Regions from separate parts of the Nostoc sp. PCC 7524 genome, predicted to be linked through region 2. Evidence: predicted binding sites of a transcription regulator. Region 2 holds the regulator's gene; the other holds the start of a gene.
The links. Region 2 encodes HrcA, which represses chaperone genes, less so after heat shock. Its sites were predicted from a motif close to TTAGCACTCNNGANTCNNGAGTGCTAA; they were not measured.
Positions count from the first base shown of each region.

Region 1 (12,144 bases), 2.0 Mb from region 2:
TAGTTGATTCCGAAACAGGACAACGAGGATTTATTATTACCAAGGAAGAAGAGTATTTAGAACCTTTTTACAAAGCAAAAGAAAAATTAAATAGTAATTTAACTCAAATGGAACGAGATTTTAGAGATGATCATGAAGAACTGAAAATTCTCAATAAAATCCAAGAGTTATCTAAACAAAAAATTAAAATTTCGGAAGAAACAATTTACCTTAAAAGACTTGGTAAGGAAAAAGAACTGCTGAATTATTTTTCTGCCAATAAAGGTAAAATTCTTATGGATGAAATCAGGCAGGAAATAGAAAAGACTCTGCAAATTGAAGATGATAAATTAAAAGAACAGCAAAAGCAAGTTAATCAACTTCAAAATTTTGCTGACTTAGTTATTTGGGGAAGTCTGATATGTATTATCCTCACAGTAATATCAGTTTGCCTTGCTATTATTCTAATTCCTGGGCGAGCTTTGAGTCGTTCTTTACAAAATGCTTTTACTTTAGCTGAAAAAGTTTCTGATGGTGATTTAACAATTGAAGTCGAAGCAAATTCAACTGATGTTATTGGTAAGCTCATGTCTACTTTAAAAGACATGGCAAAAAATCTTAATAATCTGATTCGTCAAGTACAACAGTCTGGTATTCAAGCAACTTCTTCGGCCACACAAATAGCTGCATCAGGTAAACAATTAGAAGCCACTCTAACAGAGCAGGTAGCCTCAACCAATCAGGTAGCGGCAGCAGCGAAAGAAATTTCTGCCACTTCCAGAGAACTTGCCAAAACAATGGAAGAAGTGGCGGCTATGTCGCAAAGTACAACCATCGCAGCCAGTGATAGTCAAAAAGATTTGTTGCGGATGGAATCTACAATGCGTCAACTGGCAGAAGCAACTAATTCCATCGCGTCTAGGTTGGGAGTAATTAGTGAGAAAGCTAACAATATCAACAATATTGTGGTCACAATTACCAAAGTTGCAGATCAAACAAATTTGTTGTCTTTGAATGCGGCAATTGAAGCAGAAAAAGCGGGTGAGTATGGTTTAGGTTTTGCTGTGGTTGCTAGGGAAATTCGCCGATTAGCAGACCAAACCGCAGTTGCTACTCTCGACATTGAGCAAATGGTCAAACAAATGCAATCTTCTGTGTCTACAGGCGTTATGGAAATGGATAAGTTCGCCACAGAAGTAGGACGCACTGTGGAAGATGTTGCCAATATTAGCACTCAAGTAGGACAAATTATTGAGCAAGTGCAGGATTTGACCCCGCGATTTGAAGTTGTAAGTCAGGGGATGGAAACGCAATCTCAAGGAGCGCAACAAATTAGTGAAGCGATGACACAGTTAAGCAATACCTCTTCTCAAACAGCCGCTTCCTTGAGAGAAATTAATCATGCTATTTCTCAACTCAACCAAGTTGCTCACGGGTTACGCCAAGAAATTTCCCGCTTCAAAATTAGGGCTGTTAGTCAATAGTCAATAGTTTTTTTCCTGCTCTTCTGCACCTCTGCTTCTCACCTCCCTGTTCGCTATGAATAATTGTTACAATCTCATCGGTATTACAGGCGATCGCTCTTGTCCAGAGTTATCTAATTTTATCCATTGTCGGAACTGTCCTGTTTACTCAAATATTGGTCGTCAGTTACTAGAGCGCACCATACCTGACAACTATCGCTATGAGTGGACTGAGTTATTTTCTGAGCAACGGGGAGATGATGCTGACACCTTAATCACTACAGCAACTCTCACAGTCGTCATCTTTCGTTTACAAAGAGAATGGCTGGCACTTTCTACACAAGTTTTTAAAGAAACCATATCTCCAACTTTGATTCATAACCTACCCCATCGGAGTAATCAAATATTACGAGGATTGGTAAATATTCGTGGTGAACTACAATTGTGTGTCTCCTTAACTCATTTGCTGAATCTGGAAACGGTTGATACTCCCGTAGCAGCTTTGAGTCCTGTGGTGTACCCACGTATGGTGGTGGTGGAAAAGGCGGGTAGTGTTTGGGTATTTCCTGTAGACGAACTGTATGGCGTACAGCGATTTCATCAACATGAATTACGAGATACGCCAAATAGCATGACGGCGACAACTCACAACTTTACCAAAGGGTTTTTCTATTGGCGAGAGAACAGTCTGGGCTATTTGGATGAGGAATTACTATTTACCACCTTAAATAGAAAGGTGTGGCGATGACAAAAGAAACTGATTATAGTCAATTTTCCTTGCTGGATTTATTCAGCATGGAGGTAAAAACCCAGGTAGCGATATTAAACGATCGCCTATTGGCACTGGAAACTCAACCCCAACCCCAGGAAGACTTAGCAGCCTTAATGCGGGCAGCTCATTCTATTAAAGGAGCGGCGAGGATTGTACAACTTAATGCCGTTGTTACCCTAGCTCATGCAATGGAAGACTGTTTTGTTGCAGCCCAGACGGGACAAATCCGGCTCACTGCGGCTGATATTGATGTGCTGTTGGCGGCTGCGGATATGCTGCTACATATAGGTGAAGCTTGTGACGGTAACTCTCACCCCCAATTGCCAGAGGCAGCCAAGATTCAATCTTTAGTTACTGCGATCGCTAATATTCTCAATTCTCAGCCTGCTAGTCAAACTGTACCAGTAGAATTTCCACAACCAGAAACAGCATCAGCTTGGGTTGTCCCACCATCTCAAGTATTTACCCCTGTGTCCAAGGCTGAAGTCGTACAAAACCGAGCTGTGCGGGTGGGTGCAGATAATCTTAACCGCTTGATGGGATTAGCTGGAGAGTCATTAGTTGAAGCTAAATGGCTGGAAACCTTTGCTGACTCACTCCTAAAATTAAAAACTAGGCAGACGCAGTTATTCGGCTTATTGGAAGGGTTAGAAGAACTATTAAGTAATAATTCTCGGCATTTATTAGAACGCCAGATCCAGGAAAAAATGAGTGCAGTACGTCAAACTGCTAGTGAATGTCGCCAGCTGTTAGGCGATCGCCATAATGAACTAGAGTTATATTCTCAGCGTTCTACCAACCTCGCAGATCGGCTATATCGCCAAGTCATCGCCACACACATGAGTCCCTTTGGCGAAGGAGGACAAGGTTTTCCGCGCATGGTGCGGGACATGGCTAGGCAATTAGGTAAACGTATAAAACTAGACATTGTTGGTAAATCGACGCTGGTAGACCGAGACATTTTAGAACGTCTAGAAGTGCCTTTAACTCATATTTTGCGAAATGCTATTGATCACGGCATTGAGACACCCCAAGAACGTGTAGCAGTAGGTAAGTCAGAAACAGGAACAATTCGGATTGAAGTTGTCCATCGTGCGGGAATGTTGTTAATTACTGTGTCAGATGATGGACGGGGTATAGATTTAGAATTTTTGCGTCAGGAGATTGCCAGAAAAAACCTGACTACGCCAGAAATGGCCGCCCAATTAACAGAAGCCGAGTTAATGGAGTTTTTATTTTTACCTGGGTTCTCCACCACTAAGACAGTAACAGAAATTTCTGGTCGGGGTGTTGGTTTAGATGTGGCGCACAGCACAGTCCGGGAACTTGGCGGCAGTTTGCGGGCGGTTTCTCAGCCAGGGTTTGGTATGGCGTTTTACTTACAGCTACCCCTAACCCTCTCAGTATTACGTACTCTAGTGGTGGAGATTGCTAACGAAGCTTATGCTTTTGGGTTGGCACGTATTGATCAGGTGGTGATGATTCTCAAGTCGGCAATTGTGGTGTCCGAGAATCAGCCGTTTTTCATGTTAAACGACCAAGCAGTAGCCTTAATCTCAGCCCATCAAGTTTTAGAGTTGCCAGCACAGGTAGTAAATCCCGAATTACTGCCAGTAGTAATTATTAGCGATCGCCTCAGCCGTTATGGTGTAGTAATTGACCGTTTTATTGGTGAGTGTAGTTTAGTTGTCCGTCCCCTCGACCCCCGTCTGGGTAAAGTTCCTAACATTAGTGCCGCCGCCTTAATGGATGATGGTTCACCAGTATTAATTATTGATATTGAAGATTTAGTTCGTTCCATTGCCAAGGTGCTGGCTAGTGGACAACTCAGCCAGGTAAATCACTCCACTCAACAAGCAGTTGCCAAAACTTACAAACGTGTCTTGGTGGTAGATGATTCCATTACAGTCCGCGAAATGGAGCGTAAACTCTTAGAAAACAAGGGTTTCAAAGTCGAAGTAGCGGTCAATGGTATGGATGGCTGGAACGCCATTCGCAGCAGTGATTATGATTTGGTAATTACCGACATTGATATGCCAAGAATGAATGGTTTTGAACTTACCAGCCAAATCAAAAACCATGCCAAGTTAAAGCATATTCCTGTAATTATCGTTTCCTACAAAGACCGAGAAGCAGACAGAATTCATGGCTTAGAAGCCGGTGCAAACTACTATCTGACTAAGAGTAGTTTTCATGATGACACTTTATTAAACGCCGTTATTGACTTGATTGGTGAGGCTTAGTCAAAAAGAAGGGTGTAGGGTGTAGGGGAAATCAGTGGGGGCTTGACCCACCACTGATTTTAGACCACCAAATCGGAGATTTTAGTGGGGGCTTTGACTCGAAGGTGGTTTCGGGGCAGGGTGTAAAAATAATCTAGTTTCTCTTCTTCCCCCACACCCCACACCCTGCACCCTACACCCTGTTGTGGTCAATAGTAGAGACTACAAGTCTTGATTGCTGAGGGATGAACCTTTAATTTACTAATTTTGAATTACATCGATGAGAATTGCCATTGTTAACGATATGGTTATGGCTGTAGAGTCGCTACGGCGTACCATTGCCAAAATCCCGGACTACGATGTGGCCTGGGTTGCTTATGATGGAGCAGAAGCTGTGACCAAGTGTGCAGTCGATACTCCGGACTTAATCTTGATGGATGTGCTGATGCCAAATATGGATGGAGTCGAAGCCACGAAGCACATCATGAAGCAATCACCTTGTGCAATTATGATGGTGACTGCCAGTGTTAACCGTTATGCTGGTCAAGTTTTTGAAGCCATGTCTTATGGTGCTTTAGATGCCATCAATACACCTATTGAGGGTAGTACAGGACTGCTGAAAAAAATCTCTACGATCGCCAAACTAATTGATAAGTCTCCCCGTTCCAGGATAGTCAACAAATCGCATAATTTACCATTATTGATTGCGATTGGTGCTTCTACAGGTGGCCCACAAGCATTAGTAACAGTTCTCTCCCAGTTTCCTCAAGATTTTCCTGCTGCGATCGTCATTGTCCAACATTTAGATGCTCAGTTTACTCCCAATTTTGCTACTTGGTTAAACGAACAAACTCCTCTATCTGTGGAAATAGCCAGTCCTGGTTCTTGTCCCCAAGCAGGAAAAATTTTGCTGGCTGGTACTAATCATCATCTTGTCCTACGTCCCAACCTGACCCTTGAGTATGAGCAAGAATCTGCGGATTGTTGTTACCATCCATCGATTGATGTCTTGTTTAAAAGCATAGTTAAACACTGGACTGGGAAAGGCATAGGAATTCTGCTTACAGGTATGGGACGGGATGGCGCACAAGGTTTGAAAATGATGCGGGATGCAGGTTGGCATACCATCACTCAAGACAGCAAAACTTCTGTAGTTTATGGTATGCCCAAAGCGGCAGCAGAATTAAATGCGGCTGTGGAGATTTTAGCACTGGAGGCGATCGCCTCAGCTTGTACCCGGTTTTTATCTACTGGTCAATCCTGATTTTGAGGTTATTAATAAAAATTTCAGTAAATTTACTAATATCGATTTTTTAATTGTTTATTCCTATTAGGAAATATCCCAATAAATACTTAATTAAGGCTAAAAAATATTTTGAAAATTCGATATGATTATTGATTTTTACAAAATGATACAAAATCAGTAATTACTTAAAATTAAGTTAATATTAATACAAAGACTAATTTTAGACTTATTAATAATTTGAGAGTATATAACAATGAAATTAGAATCAATATCATTATCTCCAGAGAACAAACAAGCTGTCCCGAATTATCTCCAAGTAAATACTCCTGAATCTGCGTTATCTGGGGGAAATTTAAACACAGATCAAACCACAGTTATATTAATTGACGATCAGCTAATTATTGGTGAAGCAGTTTGTCGGATTCTCTCTAGTGATTCAAATATTTCATTTCACTATCTAAGTGACCCAACACAAGCCATTCAGCAGGCGATCGCTCTTTCCCCCACAGTAATTTTACTGGATATGGTCATGCCAGAAATGGATGGGTTAATGCTGTTGCGTTGGTTTCGTTCCCACCCAGCAACCCGTGATATTCCTATTGTCATGCTATCCAGCAAAGAAGAAGCGAAACTCAAAGCAGATGCCTTTGCTGAAGGTGCAAACGATTATCTAATTAAGTTACCTGATCCAGTTGAGTTAATTGCTCGAATTCGTTACCATTCCAAAGCTTACAACAACCTCAAAGCACTCACTAATACAACTATTAATGCCCAATTACAAGCACAAAAATTAGAGCATACTTTACGGCAATTACAAACAACTCAAGTCCAGTTAGTGCAAACAGAAAAAATGTCTGGCTTAGGCCGCATGGTTGCAGGATTAGCACATGAAATTAATAATCCCATAAATTTTATCAATGGTAACTTCAAACATTTAAGTAACTATATTGAGTCTTTGGTTGATTTAATCAATTTTTATCAGCAAGAATATCCAGAACTAACTTCTGCTTTGCAAGAAAAAATTATAGATATTAATCTTGAGTTTATTATAGAAGATATACCTAAGCTCCTCGCCTCAATGAAACTAGGAACTGAGCGTATTAGTGAGATAGTTTCATCATTACGAAATTTTTCCCGGTTAGACCAAGCTGGTAAAAAAAGTGTGAATATTCATGAGGGTATTGAAAGTACACTATTACTTTTAAAACATCGTATCAGGCAGGAAATTAAAATTATTAAAGAGTATGGTAATTTACCACTAATTGAATGTTATCCAGCAGAACTAAATCAGGTATTCATGAATATTCTGAGCAATGCCATTGATGCTGTTCTAGAGCAGCATGATAAATCTCAGGAAAAAGAAATTTTCATTAACACTGAAATCACTGACTACCAAACAGCCAGAATTACTATTACAGATAATGGCGTTGGCATTAATCCAGAAATACAAAGCAAAATATTTGATCCTTTTTTTACAACTAAACCAGTTAATAAAGGAATCGGGCTAGGCTTATCAATTAGCTATCAAATAATTCAAGAGCATCAGGGTGATATCAAGGTAAAATCTGAACTTGGACAAGGCACAGAATTTATTCTTGAAATTCCCGTGACACTAAGTAAACAGTAAAAATTTATTGTGGCTAGCCTAGAAATACAGCAGATTCGATGTTTATGAGGTACAGCAACTAATTGAAAAAAGTAATGAGTAATAAGTAGTGAGTAATAAGTAAATTTCTTACTCATTACTCATGATGTACCTCACTTACTTCAAAAGTGCTGTATATTTATTTGTGTCTTTGTATTTAAGAAATGTTCTTACAGTACAGAGGCACATATTTTTTTTGAAATTGTATTTTATATAGCAAAAAGCTGTTAAAAATCTAATATATTAAATCACTGATTCAGAATAAATTTTTATTATTTCATAAAGGAATAATAGACTAACATTTCTATATTCCTGGTGTTTTATATAAAGATGGCAATAACCACCGATAGACCGAAATTAACTGTACCTGGGCCGAATCCTTTACCAATTTTTGGACGTACAGCTCTGCTGGTAGAATATGTCAAAGATTCCATTGCTTTATCACGTCGTCTATTTAAGAAATATGGTTCAGTGGTTTCTCTAGCAGCCGGAGGTGGAACAAATCTTTACTCATCAGAAGATTACTGTCCGGGTACTGTGCTGGCTTATGGGCCAGAAAATGTTCGGGAAGTCACAAGTCAGCATGAGATTTACCATAAATATCCTTTAACCGGAGGCTTGTACCGCAAGCGCAATGACTCTCCACGGACAGAAACTCTCAAACATTTTGGTGTGGGGTTGTTTGGTGTTAACAGTACAACCCATCGCCAACATCGCCAGCTGTTAATGCCCGCCTTTCACAAACAGCGCATTGAGTCTTATCGTGATGATATTGTCGGCATTACTCAGTCAGTTTTAGAGCAATTGCCATTGGGTAAGCCTGTTAACCTTTGTGAAATTATGCGGTTGCTGACTCTGCGTGCAGCGACAAAAACCTTATTTGGTGCTGATATTGGTGATGAAGGGGGTAGTAGTGCGAGATTATTGCAGAAAATTGGCACTCTACTAGGTTCACCTGCGATCGCTATCTTACCTTTTGATGTGCCAGGGCTACCTTTCCATCGCCTGCTGAATTTAATGGCGCAACTAGATGACGAAATGCGTACCTTAATTCGGTGCAAACAAGCTAGCGGTACAGACTCAGGGGATGTCCTCTCTATGCTTATCCAAGCACGGGACGCAGATAGTGGACTGGGGTTAACTGAGGATGAATTGCTAGGTCATGTGAGCGTTATCTTTGCAGCTGGTCATGAAACTAGCGCCAATGCTTTAACTTGGACACTGTTTTTGCTTTCCCAACACCCACAAGTCGCAGCCGATTTACTGGATGAACTAGAAAGTGTTCTGCAAGGCGCACCACCAACTATTGAGCAGTTGCAGCAGTTACCTTTATTAGAGCGTGTAATTAAAGAAAGTTTGCGAATTTTACCGCCTGTACCCTGGAATGCGCGGGTGACATCGCAACCAACTAGCTTGGGAGGCTATGAATTACCGACAGGGACGGAAGTCTTCGTAAGTATTTACCATACTCATCATCTGCCCCAAATCTTCCCCAACCCAGAGAAATTTGACCCCCAGCGTTGGGAGACCAAAGAACCCACGATGTATGAGTACAACCCCTTCAGTGCTGGTTCGCGCATTTGTATAGGAGCGCCTTTCGCACTGATGGAAATTAAAATTGTGCTAGCAATGCTATTAATGCAGTACCGCCTACAATACATTTCTCGGCAACAGCTAGAACGGGACGCTTTAATTGTTATGGCTCCCAAAAATGGAATGCAAATGCTCATCCACAAGCAAGACCGCCAATTTACCCAAGGAGTGGGGGGAGTGCGTGGTAATGTTTGTGAAATGGTGAGGCTCAATAATTAAGCAAATAATTAAGCTATCAGCTGTCAGCAGTCAGTTAATTATTGTAAAGCTGACTGCTGAACGCTGATAGCTAATTAAGCCATTTGATTTTCAATCGCCCAACGCGCTAGTTCAGTGCGGTTGTGGAGATTAGTTTTGCCCAACATATTGGAAACGTGGCTTTCAACAGTACGCTGACTAACATTTAATTCTTCAGCGATTTCGCGGTTGGCTAAACCCCTAGCTACAAACTGCACCACTTTTAGCTCGGTTGGGGTTAACTGCACATCGAAGGGAACCTGGATACGGGAACCGTTTTCTCCTCCTTTGGCTTGGTGTTCTTTCCAACGGATAGTTTGCTTCAGGGAGGATTCTACCTGCGCTACGAGTTCTTCTGGTTCAAAGGGCTTGACCATATAGACATCAGCGCCTTTATTGAGACCTTTAACTCGGTCTGCACTTTGTCCTTTTGCTGACAGGAAAAGAACAGGAATCCAACTGGTGCGTTCATTTTGCCGGACTTGTTCTACAAAGGTATATCCGTCCATTTCCGGCATCATCACGTCACAGATAATCATATCTGGTACATCATGTTCGAGAATCTCTAAAGCTTCTCGGCCATTTTCTGCGGTGATGACTTCATATCCTCGGAACTCCAAATAGTCCTTCACCAGCAAGATGAGGTTAGGGTCGTCATCAATCAGTAGAAGTCGTTTGTGATCTTTCATGCTGGGCTCTTTCATAGCAGTGGCACTTGTCGCGCTTCGATCCATCAAGGTATTGAATGGTTATCCTTATATGGTGGATTGTTGAGATGTTGTCATTTTTCCCACTTAACTTACCCTTGTTTAACTTGAAGTCTCAAAAGTGTTTGTCACTTTTATCAGACCGCTAGCTCTTTGGCATTATTCCAGTAAGGATACGTAGAGCAGTAGTATTTATAATGCGCTATTATATATCCCTTTGAAAGTAGCGGGTAAAAAAAACACTGATTAAATAATAATCTTTCTAGTTCACGAGTCAGTATCGGCTTCAGATGACCCTAGTTGTAAAACAACCCGCGCTTTCATTGGCTGACTACTCTACAATACCCTACGGATATTCAGCCTAGATTCATATGTTCACCAGCAAGTTAGGGAGTTGTCGGCAAAGGATGGGTTAAAAACGCTGATTCTTCAACCACCATTATGCCTATCAAGTGTTCTTGGATGATCCGCTCAATAACCTCCGGGTTTGCTTGGCGATACCAGACACTATCCGGGTAGACAACTATTATCTATCTATAACAACAAACTCGCAAGCAAAAAACTTTAATTTTGTTGCTCTAGATCACTGTATTGTTACTCATTGAGCGGCTCTCTGATTACTGTTCTATAACAATTTCCCCACTTTGCAAATAAAGTTGACCATATAAAAATATTCGTAACTTATGGAAAAGAACCCGAAAAATACTAATAATTAAGCATTTGTACTTACGCAATTCACGGGATGTGTATATACGAGGACTCAAAATGGGGAATAGGGAATAGGGAGTAGGGAATGGGGGATAAACAGTAGATATTTTTTCTGCTGTGTCTACCTCATCCTCCCCATTTTCGCCTACTTTCCCCACTCACCACTCACTACTCCCTACTCCCTTCCCTACCTAGTTCGGAAACCCGTACACCCTGCATTATTGCCATTGTCGGTTGCTCTTCGCTAAATTAGCACTCAGGAGTTGAGAGTGCTAACTCTGGAGAAATTGAAATATGGCAGCTGTATCTTTAAGCGTATCTACAGTTAAACCTTTAGGCGATCGCGTTTTCGTGAAAGTGAGCGCCTCGGAAGAAAAGACCGCAGGTGGTCTGTATTTACCCGACACCGCTAAGGAAAAACCCCAAGTAGGGGAAGTAGTCGCCCTTGGCCCTGGCAAGCGTAACGACGACGGTAGCCGTCAAGAATTAGAAATCAAAATTGGCGATAAAGTGTTGTACTCCAAGTACGCTGGCACTGACATCAAGCTCGGAACTGAAGAATACGTACTGCTGTCTGAAAAAGATATTTTAGCAGTCGTTGGCTAATGGGTGGTTCGGGTCACGACACATCATGCCCCATACCCCATGCCCAAATCAATTATTCAAAACCAAATTGACTGACAATTCCTGAGATTGAGACACCTATGGCAAAGCGCATTATCTACAACGAAAACGCCCGTCGCGCCCTTGAGCGTGGTATTGACATTCTAGCTGAGGCTGTAGCTGTTACCCTTGGCCCCAAAGGTCGGAACGTAGTATTAGAAAAGAAATTTGGTGCGCCTCAAATCGTTAACGACGGTGTAACCATCGCTAAAGAAATCGAATTAGAAGATCATATTGAAAACACTGGCGTTTCTTTGATTCGCCAAGCTGCTTCTAAAACCAACGATGCAGCAGGTGATGGTACAACCACCGCTACCGTTTTGGCTCATGCCATTGTGAAAGAAGGTTTGCGGAACGTAGCCGCAGGTGCTAACGCCATCCTGTTGAAGCGCGGTATTGATAAAGCTACCAACTTCTTGGTAGAGAGAATTAAAGAACACGCTCGTCCTGTAGAAGATTCTAAGGCGATCGCGCAAGTTGGTGCAATTTCTGCCGGTAACGACGATGAAGTCGGTCAGATGATTGCCCAAGCAATGGACAAAGTAGGTAAAGAAGGTGTAATTTCCCTAGAAGAAGGGAAGTCCATGACCACCGAATTGGAAATCACCGAAGGGATGCGCTTTGATAAAGGCTACATCTCTCCTTACTTTGCCACCGATGCAGAACGGATGGAAGCGATTTTTGATGATCCTTACATCCTGCTCACCGACAAGAAAATTGCTCTGGTACAAGATTTAGTACCTGTTCTTGAGCAAGTTGCCCGTCAAGGTAAACCCCTGGTTATCATTGCTGAAGATATTGAAAAAGAAGCTTTGGCAACCTTGGTTGTTAACCGTTTGCGTGGTGTGCTGAATGTAGCGGCTGTAAAAGCTCCTGGATTTGGCGATCGCCGCAAAGCTATGCTAGAAG
Region 1 is NC_019684.1:3,562,119-3,574,262, forward strand. It holds gene NOS7524_RS14305 (methyl-accepting chemotaxis protein) at 1-1,463, shown strand, start outside; gene NOS7524_RS14310 (chemotaxis protein CheW) at 1,519-2,190, shown strand; gene NOS7524_RS14315 (hybrid sensor histidine kinase/response regulator) at 2,187-4,457, shown strand; gene NOS7524_RS14320 (chemotaxis response regulator protein-glutamate methylesterase) at 4,717-5,700, shown strand; gene NOS7524_RS14325 (ATP-binding protein) at 5,936-7,309, shown strand; gene NOS7524_RS14330 (cytochrome P450) at 7,658-9,139, shown strand; gene NOS7524_RS14335 (response regulator transcription factor) at 9,214-9,891, opposite strand; gene groES (co-chaperone GroES) at 10,867-11,178, shown strand; gene groL (chaperonin GroEL) at 11,277-12,144, shown strand, end outside.
Region 1: groES (co-chaperone GroES) is a predicted target of HrcA. The motif match lies at 10,822-10,848, and genes of this name have one in related genera.

Region 2 (12,144 bases):
AATCTGGGTCTGGATAAATTGGAACAAAACTTTATCATGTCACTAGCTCCTTGGCGAAGCGCGATCGCCCATGCCCTCCACCGCAACCGTAGCCTTGTTTATGCCCGTTACCTGCAACTAGCAACAGTTCGAGCAAATGGTTCTCCTGCCAATCGTACTGTCGTCTTTCGTGGTTTCTTGGCAGAAAGCAACCAGCTAAAATTTATTACCGATAACCGTAGTGATAAAATTGAGCAGATAAACCAGCAACCTTGGGCAGAAGCTTGTTGGTATTTCCCTAACACACGAGAACAATTCCGCCTCACTGGTTACTTGACTTTAGTAGATTCTGAAGCATCCCCCTCTGATTTTCAATCAGCGCGGATTGCTATGTGGCAAGAATTAAGTGATGCTGCACGTTTACAATTTGCTTGGCCGCATCCGGGTAAATCGAGAGCAGATAAAGCAGCCTTTGAGCCATCGCCACCAGATCCTCATCAACCAGTACCCAATTTTTGCCTACTCCTACTCAACCCACTGCAAGTAGATCACTTAGAATTACGTGGCGAACCGCAAAATCGTCATCTCTATTACCGTGAAGACAACGAAATATGGTCTACCAAAGAGATTAATCCCTAAAAGGGTGTAGGGGTAGGCTGTTGACTTTGATGAGATTTACCCATTTTTTATTCATACAGTTTTGGTGTCATCATCGGTGAACCAAATTAAATGAGTAATAAGTAATGGGTATTTACTCATTACTCATTACTCATTACTCATTACTCATTACTTAAAGAAGGAAAGGATTAGGCATGAATTTTTTACCCAATCCCCAATCCCTATTAAATCCCTGCTCCATCTAAAAACTGCTGTATCACCTTATCTCTGAGGCTACATACAGGAGCATCTTCTAAAATTTCACCATCTTTGACTACATAGCTGACTAAAACTGGAGTTTTAGCTGTAGATTGTTGGTGCTGTAGAGTTTGTATTTGCTCTTCCAATGCCTCAATTCTATTTACTAAAGCGCGAATAACTTCCGCTTCTGAATCTGGCAAGTTGTTATGTTCTAGCGGTGCAACACGTACTCCTGAACGATAGACAATTCGACCTGGTACACCCACGACAGTGCAACTTGAAGGTACATCCCGCAGGACAACAGAACCTGCACCAATACGAACGTTATTACCAATTTGAATATTTCCTAGTACCTTAGCGCCAGCACCTACAACCACATTTTCACCCAAAGTAGGGTGGCGTTTGCCGCTTTCTTTACCTGTTCCCCCTAGGGTGACACCTTGATAAATTAAGGCATAATCACCGATGATTGCTGTTTCACCAATTACCACACCCATACCGTGATCGATAAATATACCCTGCCCGATGGTTGCGCCTGGGTGGATTTCGATTCCGGTCAAAAACCGAGCGATATGAGAAATCAAGCGAGGGATAAAAGGAATACCAATACCATGTAGCCAGTGAGCCAGCCGATGGAAGAGTAGGGCTTGCAAACCAGGGTAACAAAACAAGACCTCCAACAGATTACGAGCAGCTGGGTCACGTTCAAAGATGATACGAAAGTCAGCACGTATTGTAGATAGCACGAGATAGCATCCTCGGAAAGCACAACAAGCTACTCTCCCATCATATCGTTAATGGGGATTGGGGATTGGGGACTTGTACTGAGCTTGTCGAAGTATTGGGGACTGGGGATTGGGGATTGGGAAAAAATTATGGATGGGATTTATAACCTTTAGTGATTTATCTATTTTTCCTGTACTGTCAAAGTGTAATTTCGCTTGACTCCAGGGTTAAATGTACCAACCCAAACGTGATAAGGCCCTTTTTTCCAGCCTTTATCAACAATGCTAGCGTCTTTATTTTTACCTGTGTCATCACCACAACGAATCGTATTTTCGTCTGGTCCTTGAATTAATAAAGTTGTATCGCTGCCACCACTGTTGACGGTAATTGTTAATTTGTCAAAGTTTTTTTCTAAAACCATAATGTGATCTGGTTTGGGATCAGCAAAACCGATACAGGCATTTTTATCGCAATCGCGGTTACTGATGGCAGACAAGGAATAAGAACCACCTGTAAAGCCTGTAACTATTCCTTTTGCTGGTTCAAACCCTGATGATAAGCTAAATGTACCAAAATTAGGTGTTTCTGCGATTACAGGCGTAGCAATTACAGCACCAAATAAGACTAAAATCCAACTGCTTTTAAAATTAAATCGGGGGCGACAATATTTCATAGTAGCCCTCCTTGAGGCTCTTATAGTAGTGATCTTATACACATATTCTAATTAAGCCATTCCGGTAATTTGTGTCTTATGTATGCCACTTTCATAATGTGCTGCCTGATATAAAGGAATTTGAGATTCTTTTCTGCCCTCTCCGTCATGGGAACTTGGAATATTTCCAGGTGCGATCGCTATATTGAGGCACTATCACCAATCAAAGCGGATTAATATATGTAGTAAATCAAATCTTCCTGAACATCTGCGTCATTTGGTCATTCAGAGGTCAGTAAATCGCTGTTATAGGATACAGTTTCATGACTCATGCACCATCAAAACTTCTCACCTTTGAGGATTTTATTGACCAATACTGCGACAACCCTCGCTACGAACTGGCTGACGGAGAATTAGTTGATATGGAACCCACAGGCTCCCATGAAACTGTCGGCGGCAAACTAGCGACCAAAATCGGTATTGCTATTACCAACGCGCAACTCCCTTGGTTTATTCCTAGGACTTGCCTGATTCGCCCCTTTGCTGATGCCATGACTGCCCGGAGACCAGATATTGTGGTTCTGGATGAAACTGTTCTTTCCAGTGAACCCCTTTGGCAGCAAGAACCAGTAATCACTCTCGGCCGTTCAGTCAAACTCATTGTCGAAGTAGTTAGCACCAACTGGGAAACTGATTACGCTCGCCAGGTTGAAGAATACGCCCTTTTAGGAATCCCTGAATACTGGATTGCCGACTATCGAGGACTCGGTGGGGTAGCTTTTATCGGTAGACCGAAACAACCGACTTTTACAGTTTGTCAGTTGAGTGGTGAGGACTACTACCAGCAGCAGTACCGTCTTGGTGAGGCGATCGCTTCTGGGATTTTGCCTAATCTACACCTACAACTTGATGACATCCTACCTCGTTGAGTGATTTTGATGCTCTATGGGATGGACACCGAAATAATTAATTAAACGAGTTTTTGGCCAATAGGAAAAATTTTAAATTATTCAATTCAGTATTTCACAGTGAGATCCCGTTAATACATGACCTTTTTTGAATTTTGAATTGGAGCGTTCGCGTAGCGTCTCGTAGAAAAGCGACTTGACAAGGGGAACTGGCGAAATTTGCCGTGTCCCCTAATTGATTAATGATCAAGTTGGAAGAAAATCCCGCCTTTGAGAGTTCCTGTGTCACTCCCATAACTACTAAAAGTGAGCGATCGCAGTTTCTCAAAAAAGGATTTACCAACTACTTCCACAAGCTTCAAAATTGGTAGTTGACGCTCTAATAAATTTTGGCTTTTGTTCCAGTCAAGATACACATAACCTTGATTGGATTCGGGAAAAGCCGCAATAGTCTTTTGGAAATTACGGTTTTTGAGGAAAGAATTATCTTTGGTTGTAAAAACTTCATTAATTGTTTCTAGGTCAGAGGTAAAGATTTCATAATTTCCTAGGGTTGTATGTATGCCTTTGACTTTGGCTTCAACAGTGAATGATGGATGCTCTGGAGTATCGTTTTTTTGAGTATTGGCAATTAAATCTGTCCAAGCGGTAACTTTTTGCTCATTGAAACGTAAAGAATTAGTATTTAGTCCTTGAGATGAGGCGATCGCATCTAAACGTGCAATTCCTTCTGGTACAGTTTCTAGTTTTTCTGTGACAAAAATCCAGCCAGGAGTTGTTTGTCCTGCATGGGGGATGAGTGCTAGAGCATATTCTCCTTGTACCCAGCTAAATATATCTTGTTCTAAGTTGATACTCCAGCTTTTTTCAACATCTTGTATTGGTTTGATTAATCGGGAAATTACATCAGTTCCTGAACCAGAAATGGCTGTTTTTGCTTGTATCCAGAGTTTGGCTAAATCGCTGTCACCCAAATTGCTCAAATGAGAACCAGAAATCACCAACCCGGCTGAGGTGGGTATATATTGTAATGCTCCCACAAGTTGAGATAATGGTGCAGAAGTGGGTGAGACTTCGGTTGCAGCTAAGAATGTAGTTTCGGCTAACAGTCCTTGAGGATTCAATGTCAGAGCAAAAATTTGACTGTCGTAGGTTGGTTCTGGTAAATCTAACCCTTGCCATTGTGCCAATATGGGGAGATTGAAGAAGGCTACAGCTAAAGAGCCTTTAGGTAGCTGTTGGGTGGCTTTTTGGTATTGGGGAGAACTCGTCAAATTTAAATCAGGGGCTTGGACGTTATTAATAGCATCACGCAACACTCTAGGATCATTGGCAAACAAAACAAAGCCATCAACTACTGCACTAGCTAAGGGTTCTAGCTCTGGTTGTGCGTCATCGTAGAGAAGTTTCGCACCTTTGTATTCTTCAGTTGCTAGATTAGCTCCAGCTAAAACCCGCTTAGAGAATAATAACTCCACAAACTCACGGCTTTTTTCTGGTTTCTTGGTGGCTAGAGCCATGAGATATCCTGGCTGCTTACCGTTTTCGGAGTCACGATCAATATCTAAGGTGGTAACAGCCAGTGTAATTTCCTCTCCTAGCCAGGGTTGAATATCTTGGCGATAATCTAAACCACTTTGAGCTAATAAACTGGTTTTGAGTTTAGATATTTCTCCAGCACTTTCCAAAGCCTGTAAGCGTTCTGGATTTGCCAACAACGAAACTGTCGCTGGTGCTAGTTTTGACACAAAAATAGCAGCACCAGACTGGGAGGTAGAAGCAATGAGGCTAACCGGACTTTTGGCAAACAACCAGTAAAAGCCTGCGATCGCAATGACAACCAAAGCGATCGCACCAGCTATCAGAAAACCGGAGACTGAGCGTTGTGTGTTCACAATAGACCTATCTAAAACAACGGTTTACAGCCATTTAACCAGAAAATTAGGGACTGGGGACTGGGGACTGGGGACTGGGGACTAGGAATGAGCAGGGGAGCAGGACTATTGCCTATTACCTGTTACCTATTGCCTATTGCCTATTGCCTATTACCTGTTACCTGTTACCTGTTACCTGTTACCTGTTACCTGTTACCTGTTACCTGTTACCTGTTACCTGTTACCTGTTACCTGTTACCTGTTACCTGTTACCTGTTACCTGTTGCCTATTGCCTATTGCCTTCCCCCTGGTAGGGCGCTTTTAAGCAAGATTACTTATGCTAGGTTCCAGGTTTTCTGTCACCATAAATGATATTGGACTGTTTATCAAAACCACATGACAGGGAATATTTCTGGTCAACCCATCTCTCAAATTAGTGTAGAGGAACTAGCACAACGTCTGGCTGAAAATGATGCAAGTATTCAGTTAATAGATGTACGTGAACCCCAAGAATTATCACTTGCTAGTATTAATGGCTTTGTAAATCTGCCTCTGAGTGAGTTTTCCCAGTGGGCAGATCAAGTTCCGGCTATGCTTAATCCTCATGCTGAAACTCTTGTACTATGTCATCATGGCATCCGTTCTGCCCAAATGTGCCAGTGGTTACTTGCTCAAGGTTTCACCAATGTCAAAAATATTTCGGGCGGTATTGATGCTTACTCTATCTTAGTTGACCGTTCAATTCCCCAGTATTAGGGACTTCCAAATCAAAAAATATCCCCTATGTAGGGTGCGTCAGTCAGACAAAACCTGGAAATACCTAGAAATTATTCGTATTGACGCGCCCTACTAAGTAACAGCATCGGCTAAACGCCGCGCTATCACTAACAGCACTGTGAATAGAGACTGTATTTTCCCTGGAGATGGGCAATACCATAAATAAGGCTAAATTATCAACTAAAAATAAGTATCTTCAAATACAATTTATTTAATATAATTATGGGATAATACTGAGAAACTTAATAACATCTTTAAATCAATATTTTTTCTTTAAACCCCTGCTAGACGAAAATGTGGGATTAAGACTGTAATGTTAGTCGTTACAATAGAGTTAGATATTTAATGATTTTAATTAACTATTGTTAATTTATTTGCATTTAATTCAAATAATCTTTTCAAACCTTGATTAAAAGTTTGCTTTCTGTCAAAGAAACCCTATGCAAGTCCAGTTGACAAATCGACAACAGCATATACTTTGGGCAACGGTACGTCATTACATAGCTACGGCAGAGCCTGTTGGTTCAAAAGCTTTGGTCGAGGAGTACGACCTGGGTGTTAGTTCAGCCACAATCCGCAATGTGATGGGCGTACTAGAAAAATCTGGGTTATTGTACCAACCACATACATCTGCCGGACGAGTACCTTCTGACTCAGGTTATCGCATTTATGTTGACCAGCTAATTACACCCTCTTGGCGAGACGCTACGCGAACGGAAGCCCTGACAAAAAAGGTAGAATTGTCACTTCAAGAGCGTCTTCACTGGGAAGATTGGAGCTTAGAGATTCTCTTGCAAGGAGCAGCACAGATTTTAGCTAGCTTGAGTGGGTGTATTAGCTTGATTACCATGCCGCAAACCAATACAGCCGTTGTGCGACATCTGCAATTAATGCAGATTGAAGCGGGACGGATCATGCTAATTGTGGTGATGGATGGTTATGAAACCCATTCTAAGCTGATGGATTTGCCCCCAACCAGACAAGAAACAAAACCTGATCCAGAAGTAATTGATCGGGAGTTGCAGATTGTTTCTAACTTTTTGAATAGTCACTTACGGGGTCAAAGTCTGTTAGAAATCAGCAACTTAGACTGGAGTCAGTTAGATCGGGAATTTCAACTTTATGGGGAGTTCCTGAAAGATTCTGTAGCAGAACTAGCTCACCGCACACAAGCACCAACCGCGACACAGATTATGGTGCGGGGTGTAGCCGAGGTTTTGCGTCAGCCAGAATTTTCTCAACTCCAGCAAGTGCAAACAATTATTCAACTATTGGAAGAAGAACAAGAGCAACTATGGCGATTAATCTTTGAGGAGCCAGAGGCGGAAGATACGAACAAACCAAAAGTAACGGTGCGTATTGGCTCAGAAAACCCATTAGAACCGATACGTACTTGTACCTTGATTTCTTCTACCTATCGCCGAGGTGCAGTCCCATTAGGGAGTGTGGGAGTTTTGGGGCCAACACGCCTTGATTACGAAAGTGCGATCGCAGTTGTCACGGCTGCGGCTGATTATCTCTCAGAAGCCTTCAGTTAATTACATCAAATCATGGTCAGAAAAATTGCCTTTGGGGTGCTGTGGCTAGGATTCATCATTTATGCTTTTGTGTTTGCGCCGACCGATAGTCCCGATACCTGGGAGCTAATTAAAAATCTGTCTATTGGTCAGTGGCAAGGTATTAATCCCTTAGTCATAGCACTATTCAACCTCATGGGTATCTGGCCTATGATTTATAGTGCATTACTATTTATTGATGGCAGAGGGCAAAAACTACCCGCTTGGTTATTTGCGACTGCATCTTTTGCTGTTGGTGCATTTGCTTTATTACCCTATTTAGCTTTACGGGAACCGAATCAACAGTTTATGGGGTCAAAAAACGCCTTGATTAAGCTGCTAGATTCCCGTGTGACTGGTATTGTTCTCACTGTGGCGGCGACGATTCTAGTCACTTATGGTTTACGTGAAGGAGATTGGCATAACTTTATCCAACAGTGGCAAACTAGCCGCTTTATCCATGTCATGAGTCTAGATTTTTGCCTACTTTGCCTATTATTTCCGGCATTATTGAGAGATGATATGGTGCGTCGTGACTGGCAAAATCAGCAGGTTTTCTGGTTATTTGCTCTCATTCCCCTATTCGGCCCCTTGATTTATTTGTCTGTCCGTCCCTCGTTGCCAGAAATCAGTGTAGAGTTAACACCCAGTCAGCAACAATCAATCACAAGTTAATTTTCAAGAAACTGACTGAAATTCTGATTCGATCAACTCAGCAAAAACGGTAATGAAAGAAAACAGCATCATCACTGGGTTTCACGCTCATGTTTACTACGATACCGAGACTCGTGAAATTGCCGATAGGATACGGGAAGGATTAGGGGCTAGATTTGAAGTGCAGCTTGGACGCTGGCATGATCAGCCTATTGGGCCACATCCAAAATCCATGTATCAAGTCGCCTTCTCACCAAACCAATTTCCTCAAGTCGTACCTTGGCTAATGCTGAACCGTGAGGGGTTAGATATTCTCGTCCACCCTGAGACGGGTGATGATGTCACAGACCATACAGCACACGCTCTATGGCTAGGAAATAAGCAGGAACTGAATATCAACTGCCTACAAGGTTATAAACTCTCCAAATAACTCAAAAGGTCTGCCATTTCTTGAGTGCTGGGTTGGAATTTGGGCATTGGCGGCGTTTTACCACTAATGACTTGATCAATTAGTCCATACTTGGATTTGCGTTTAGAAACACCTTGCAAGCTAGGGCCTACTCGCCCATCTGCTTCTAAACCATGACAGCCAGCACAATTGATTTGAAATATAGCGTGTCCTTGTATTTGGTCTCCTTTCAATGCCAGAACACTCTTGACATATGGGTCGGAGGCTCGCACCATCTCAACACCAAAAAAGCCCAAAAAGACCACTAGCAGTATCGCTAGAGCCAATAAAACGATCTGCTGAATCAGATTTTCAGGTTTAGTAAGCTGGTTATCCAAAAGTTGTGCTGTAAAAGTCTAGTTGTTTTCAAAAATTTTCATTTCCTACACATAGCTTAAAAGTTCTTGATGCTGTCTGCAAGCACATCTACGACTTTTGTCCTGGTTAGCCATTCCCCAAAAACATTGTATGAAGCGGGATTCATCCCCAATTTGGTAAAATCAAAAGCAGGAAATGAATTTTGAATAATCGTAAACAGGAGATTTAAAGTGGTTGAACCCCTGCTTTCAGGCATTGTTCTTGGTTTGATTGTCGTTACCCTCTCTGGGTTGTTTTACGCCGCCTACAAACAATACAAGCGCCCCAATGAGTTGGGTGGTTGATTGAGTTCTGAGTAGGGGATGAGGGAGAAGGGGAAAGCTTTACTACTCCCTACTCCCTACTCCCCTGATTCCCCAATGCGGTAGAAAGTTAGGGCTGTGTTACCGTAAACCTTTTCGCGACAAATCTCCCAATCAGGAATTGCTATATCTGTCCATGCTTGGGGATTATGCTCAACAGCGATTTCACCGTTGGGATCTAATAATTGATGGTGAGCGATCGCTTCTAATACTGACTGATATAATCCACTAGCATAAGGTGGGTCAAAATAAATCTTGTCAAACTGCTGCCCTGATAAGTTCTTTAGCTGCTGGATGACATCACCGCGCAATATTCGCCATTGCTGCTCATCGTGTGCCAATTTCTGCCAATTTTCTTGAATAACGGCACAGGCTCGACTTGATTTTTCAATACCGATTACTAGATTTGCCCCTCGACACAAAGCTTCTGCACCCATTGAACCAGTCCCGGTGCATAAATCTAGCCAGCGACAACCTGCTATTTCTCCCTGCCAAATATTAAAAACTGCTTCCCTAACCCGCGCACTGGTGGGTCGAGTTTCTTGCCCTGGTAAAGTTTTAATTTGGCGATTCCCGTAAATTCTTAGACTCATTTGTCAATGGTCAACAGTCAATAGTGAGATAATGCGTTCCTGTCGCCTTGCGTCGGAAAGCAACTATCGAACCTGTAAGGGTCAATAGTCAATATTATGTAGCAAAAACATAATGACTGAGGACAAGTGACGAATCTCTAAGTTTCAATTTAATATTATGCGGCGATTTTTTCCCGTACTTGGGAAACAAAATTAGACAGAATTTGCAAGCCAATGTTAGAGGATTTTTCTGGGTGAAATTGGACTGCCATCAGGTTTTCATGGGCAATGGCAGCTGTGATAGTTTGCGTACCGTGGGTAACAGTTGCTGCCCGAATTTGCGCCTCAATGGGGTCAACATAGTAGGAATGCACAAAATATACCCAAGGTTGAGGGGGCAAATGCTCCCACAAAATACTTTTTGGTTGAGTTAATTGCAGCTGATTCCAACCCATGTGGGGAATTGTAATACCAGGTTCATGGACAAACCGCCGTACTTTTCCCCGCACAATTCCTAATCCTGGTTGAGTTCCTTCAGCACTGGATTCAAATAAAATTTGTAGTCCTAAACAGATGCCTAAGAAGGGTTTGCCAGATGCGATTGTATCTTTAATCGGTTGTTCTAAATCTCGCGCTCGGATATGTTGCATTGCGGGATCAAATGCGCCGACTCCTGGCAAGACAACTGCATCTGCTTGAGCTAATTCCTTATAGGAATCTGTAACTTTAGGAGTGGCTCCCGCGTTTTCTAACCCTTTGCAAACTGAATGCAAATTTCCCATGTCATAGTCTACAACCGCAATAACTGGCATTGACCTGTTCCTTGTAAATTATTTATGGAGTATTTTTCTATTCTAAATAATATTTCTGATGAAGAAAAGAATACTATTAACTTCTTTTGACACTTGGCTCGATGATCAACAGTCAAATTCCTCGGATGTTTTATTACTTGAAGTGATAAAACTTGAATCACTCCCCTATGATTTAAAATTTTTGCGCCTGTTACCCGTTAATATTGATCTGGCCAGTTACCGGGTGATGGCAAAAATAGAGGAGTACCAACCAGATTACATTGTTTGTTGTGGCATGGCTGCTAGTCGGCAAAAGTTAAGTGTAGAACTTGGTGCAAGTCGGGGAGAAAGCTTTTTACAAACTACAATTGATGTCAAACAATTAGTGGTGGGAGCAAAGGCAACTGATATTAGTGACGACTGCGGTAAGTTTGTTTGCGAAGGTCTTTATTATTCTGTACTGGAATACTTAGGACAAAATAAACTGGCAGCACATTGTATATTTGTCCATGTTCCAGTTTTGCATCCAGAAAATTTGGTAGAGATTCTGAGAGATTTCTTATTAATTATTAACAATTTGGCACTTTTGTAGAGTTATTACCGTCCGAGGGGCAGAGATGAGGGGATGAGGGGGATGAGGGAGATGAGGGAGACAAGAGAAAATTTATTGTTCATAGCTAATCCCCAGTCCCCAGTCCCTAGCCCCTAATACTTTGTTGTTATAAAGGGAGATGATTTTTTTAATACTATGTTGCCTTTGTTACTTAGTTTTTTAGTTGCTCAATCAACTCCTGCTACACCGCCGCCAGAAGAAGTGGTACAGCCGCAACAAGTGCGCCCATTACCAGGACAGTTGGATGCAATACCAACTTTTAATAGCAATAGTCCAGAGTTGGTTTTAAAAGAAGGGATTTTACTTTCTACCTTTCCGCCAGAGGGGAAAAAAGTACCATCAGCCCATTTGAATTTTCCCTTTCGCGGTAGATTTGATGTGTTTGCTCATCACATTGCTAGGGCTGAACCACCGGAGGATTTACGCTCATTATATTTAGGGATAATTTTACATAACCCGACTACCCAACCAATGACAGTGAATGTGTTGCAAGGGGCGAGTTATTTAAGTCAACCGGATGCGCCGTTTATTCAGTTGCCCTCTTTTAGTCAGAATCTTTTGGGTAATGTGTTCGCTGGGCCAGGCGATCGCGTTATGTTAGATGTACTTAGAGGAAGGCGACAAGATATTTTCCCTGCCCAAATTGTGATTCCACCAGGGGAAAGTCAAATGCTACTCAACCAGCCGATTCCGGTAAGAGGACTCACGCCACCCTTAAATGGTCGCTCGACTTTGGCACGACTGCGGAGTAATGGTACAGTTTACGCAGCTAGCTTGGCTATGTTTGCTAAGACTAATGCTGATGGTAGTGAACGTGCGCCGACTTTAGAAGAGTGGGAAAATCTCTTACAGAATAGTGATGTATCTGGCCCCCGCGATAGAGTACCCACACCTTTAGAAGAAACTGGTAAACCCCGTATTTATGGACGGGTGGCTGGTGTGGCGCGTGGAACCCATTGGCGGGCTTTTATCGTTGATGCTCCCAAAGCTAAGTATTTAACGATTCCCCAACCAGGACAAGCATTTTCTTATCCTCTGAGTAGCTTGCATGGTGG
Region 2 is NC_019684.1:1,525,233-1,537,376, reverse strand. It holds gene NOS7524_RS06335 (Npun_F5749 family FMN-dependent PPOX-type flavoprotein) at 37-618, shown strand; gene cysE (serine O-acetyltransferase) at 822-1,583, opposite strand; gene NOS7524_RS06325 (hypothetical protein) at 1,745-2,236, opposite strand; gene NOS7524_RS06320 (Uma2 family endonuclease) at 2,539-3,144, shown strand; gene NOS7524_RS06315 (DUF3352 domain-containing protein) at 3,363-5,018, opposite strand; gene NOS7524_RS06310 (rhodanese-like domain-containing protein) at 5,395-5,754, shown strand; gene hrcA (heat-inducible transcriptional repressor HrcA) at 6,216-7,313, shown strand; gene NOS7524_RS06300 (hypothetical protein) at 7,326-8,006, shown strand; gene NOS7524_RS06295 (DOPA 4,5-dioxygenase family protein) at 8,059-8,415, shown strand; gene NOS7524_RS06290 (c-type cytochrome) at 8,397-8,771, opposite strand; gene petG (cytochrome b6-f complex subunit V) at 8,982-9,095, shown strand; gene rsmD (16S rRNA (guanine(966)-N(2))-methyltransferase RsmD) at 9,152-9,706, opposite strand; gene hisH (imidazole glycerol phosphate synthase subunit HisH) at 9,862-10,497, opposite strand; gene NOS7524_RS06270 (pyroglutamyl-peptidase I) at 10,556-11,068, shown strand; gene NOS7524_RS06265 (DUF3370 domain-containing protein) at 11,225-12,144, shown strand, end outside.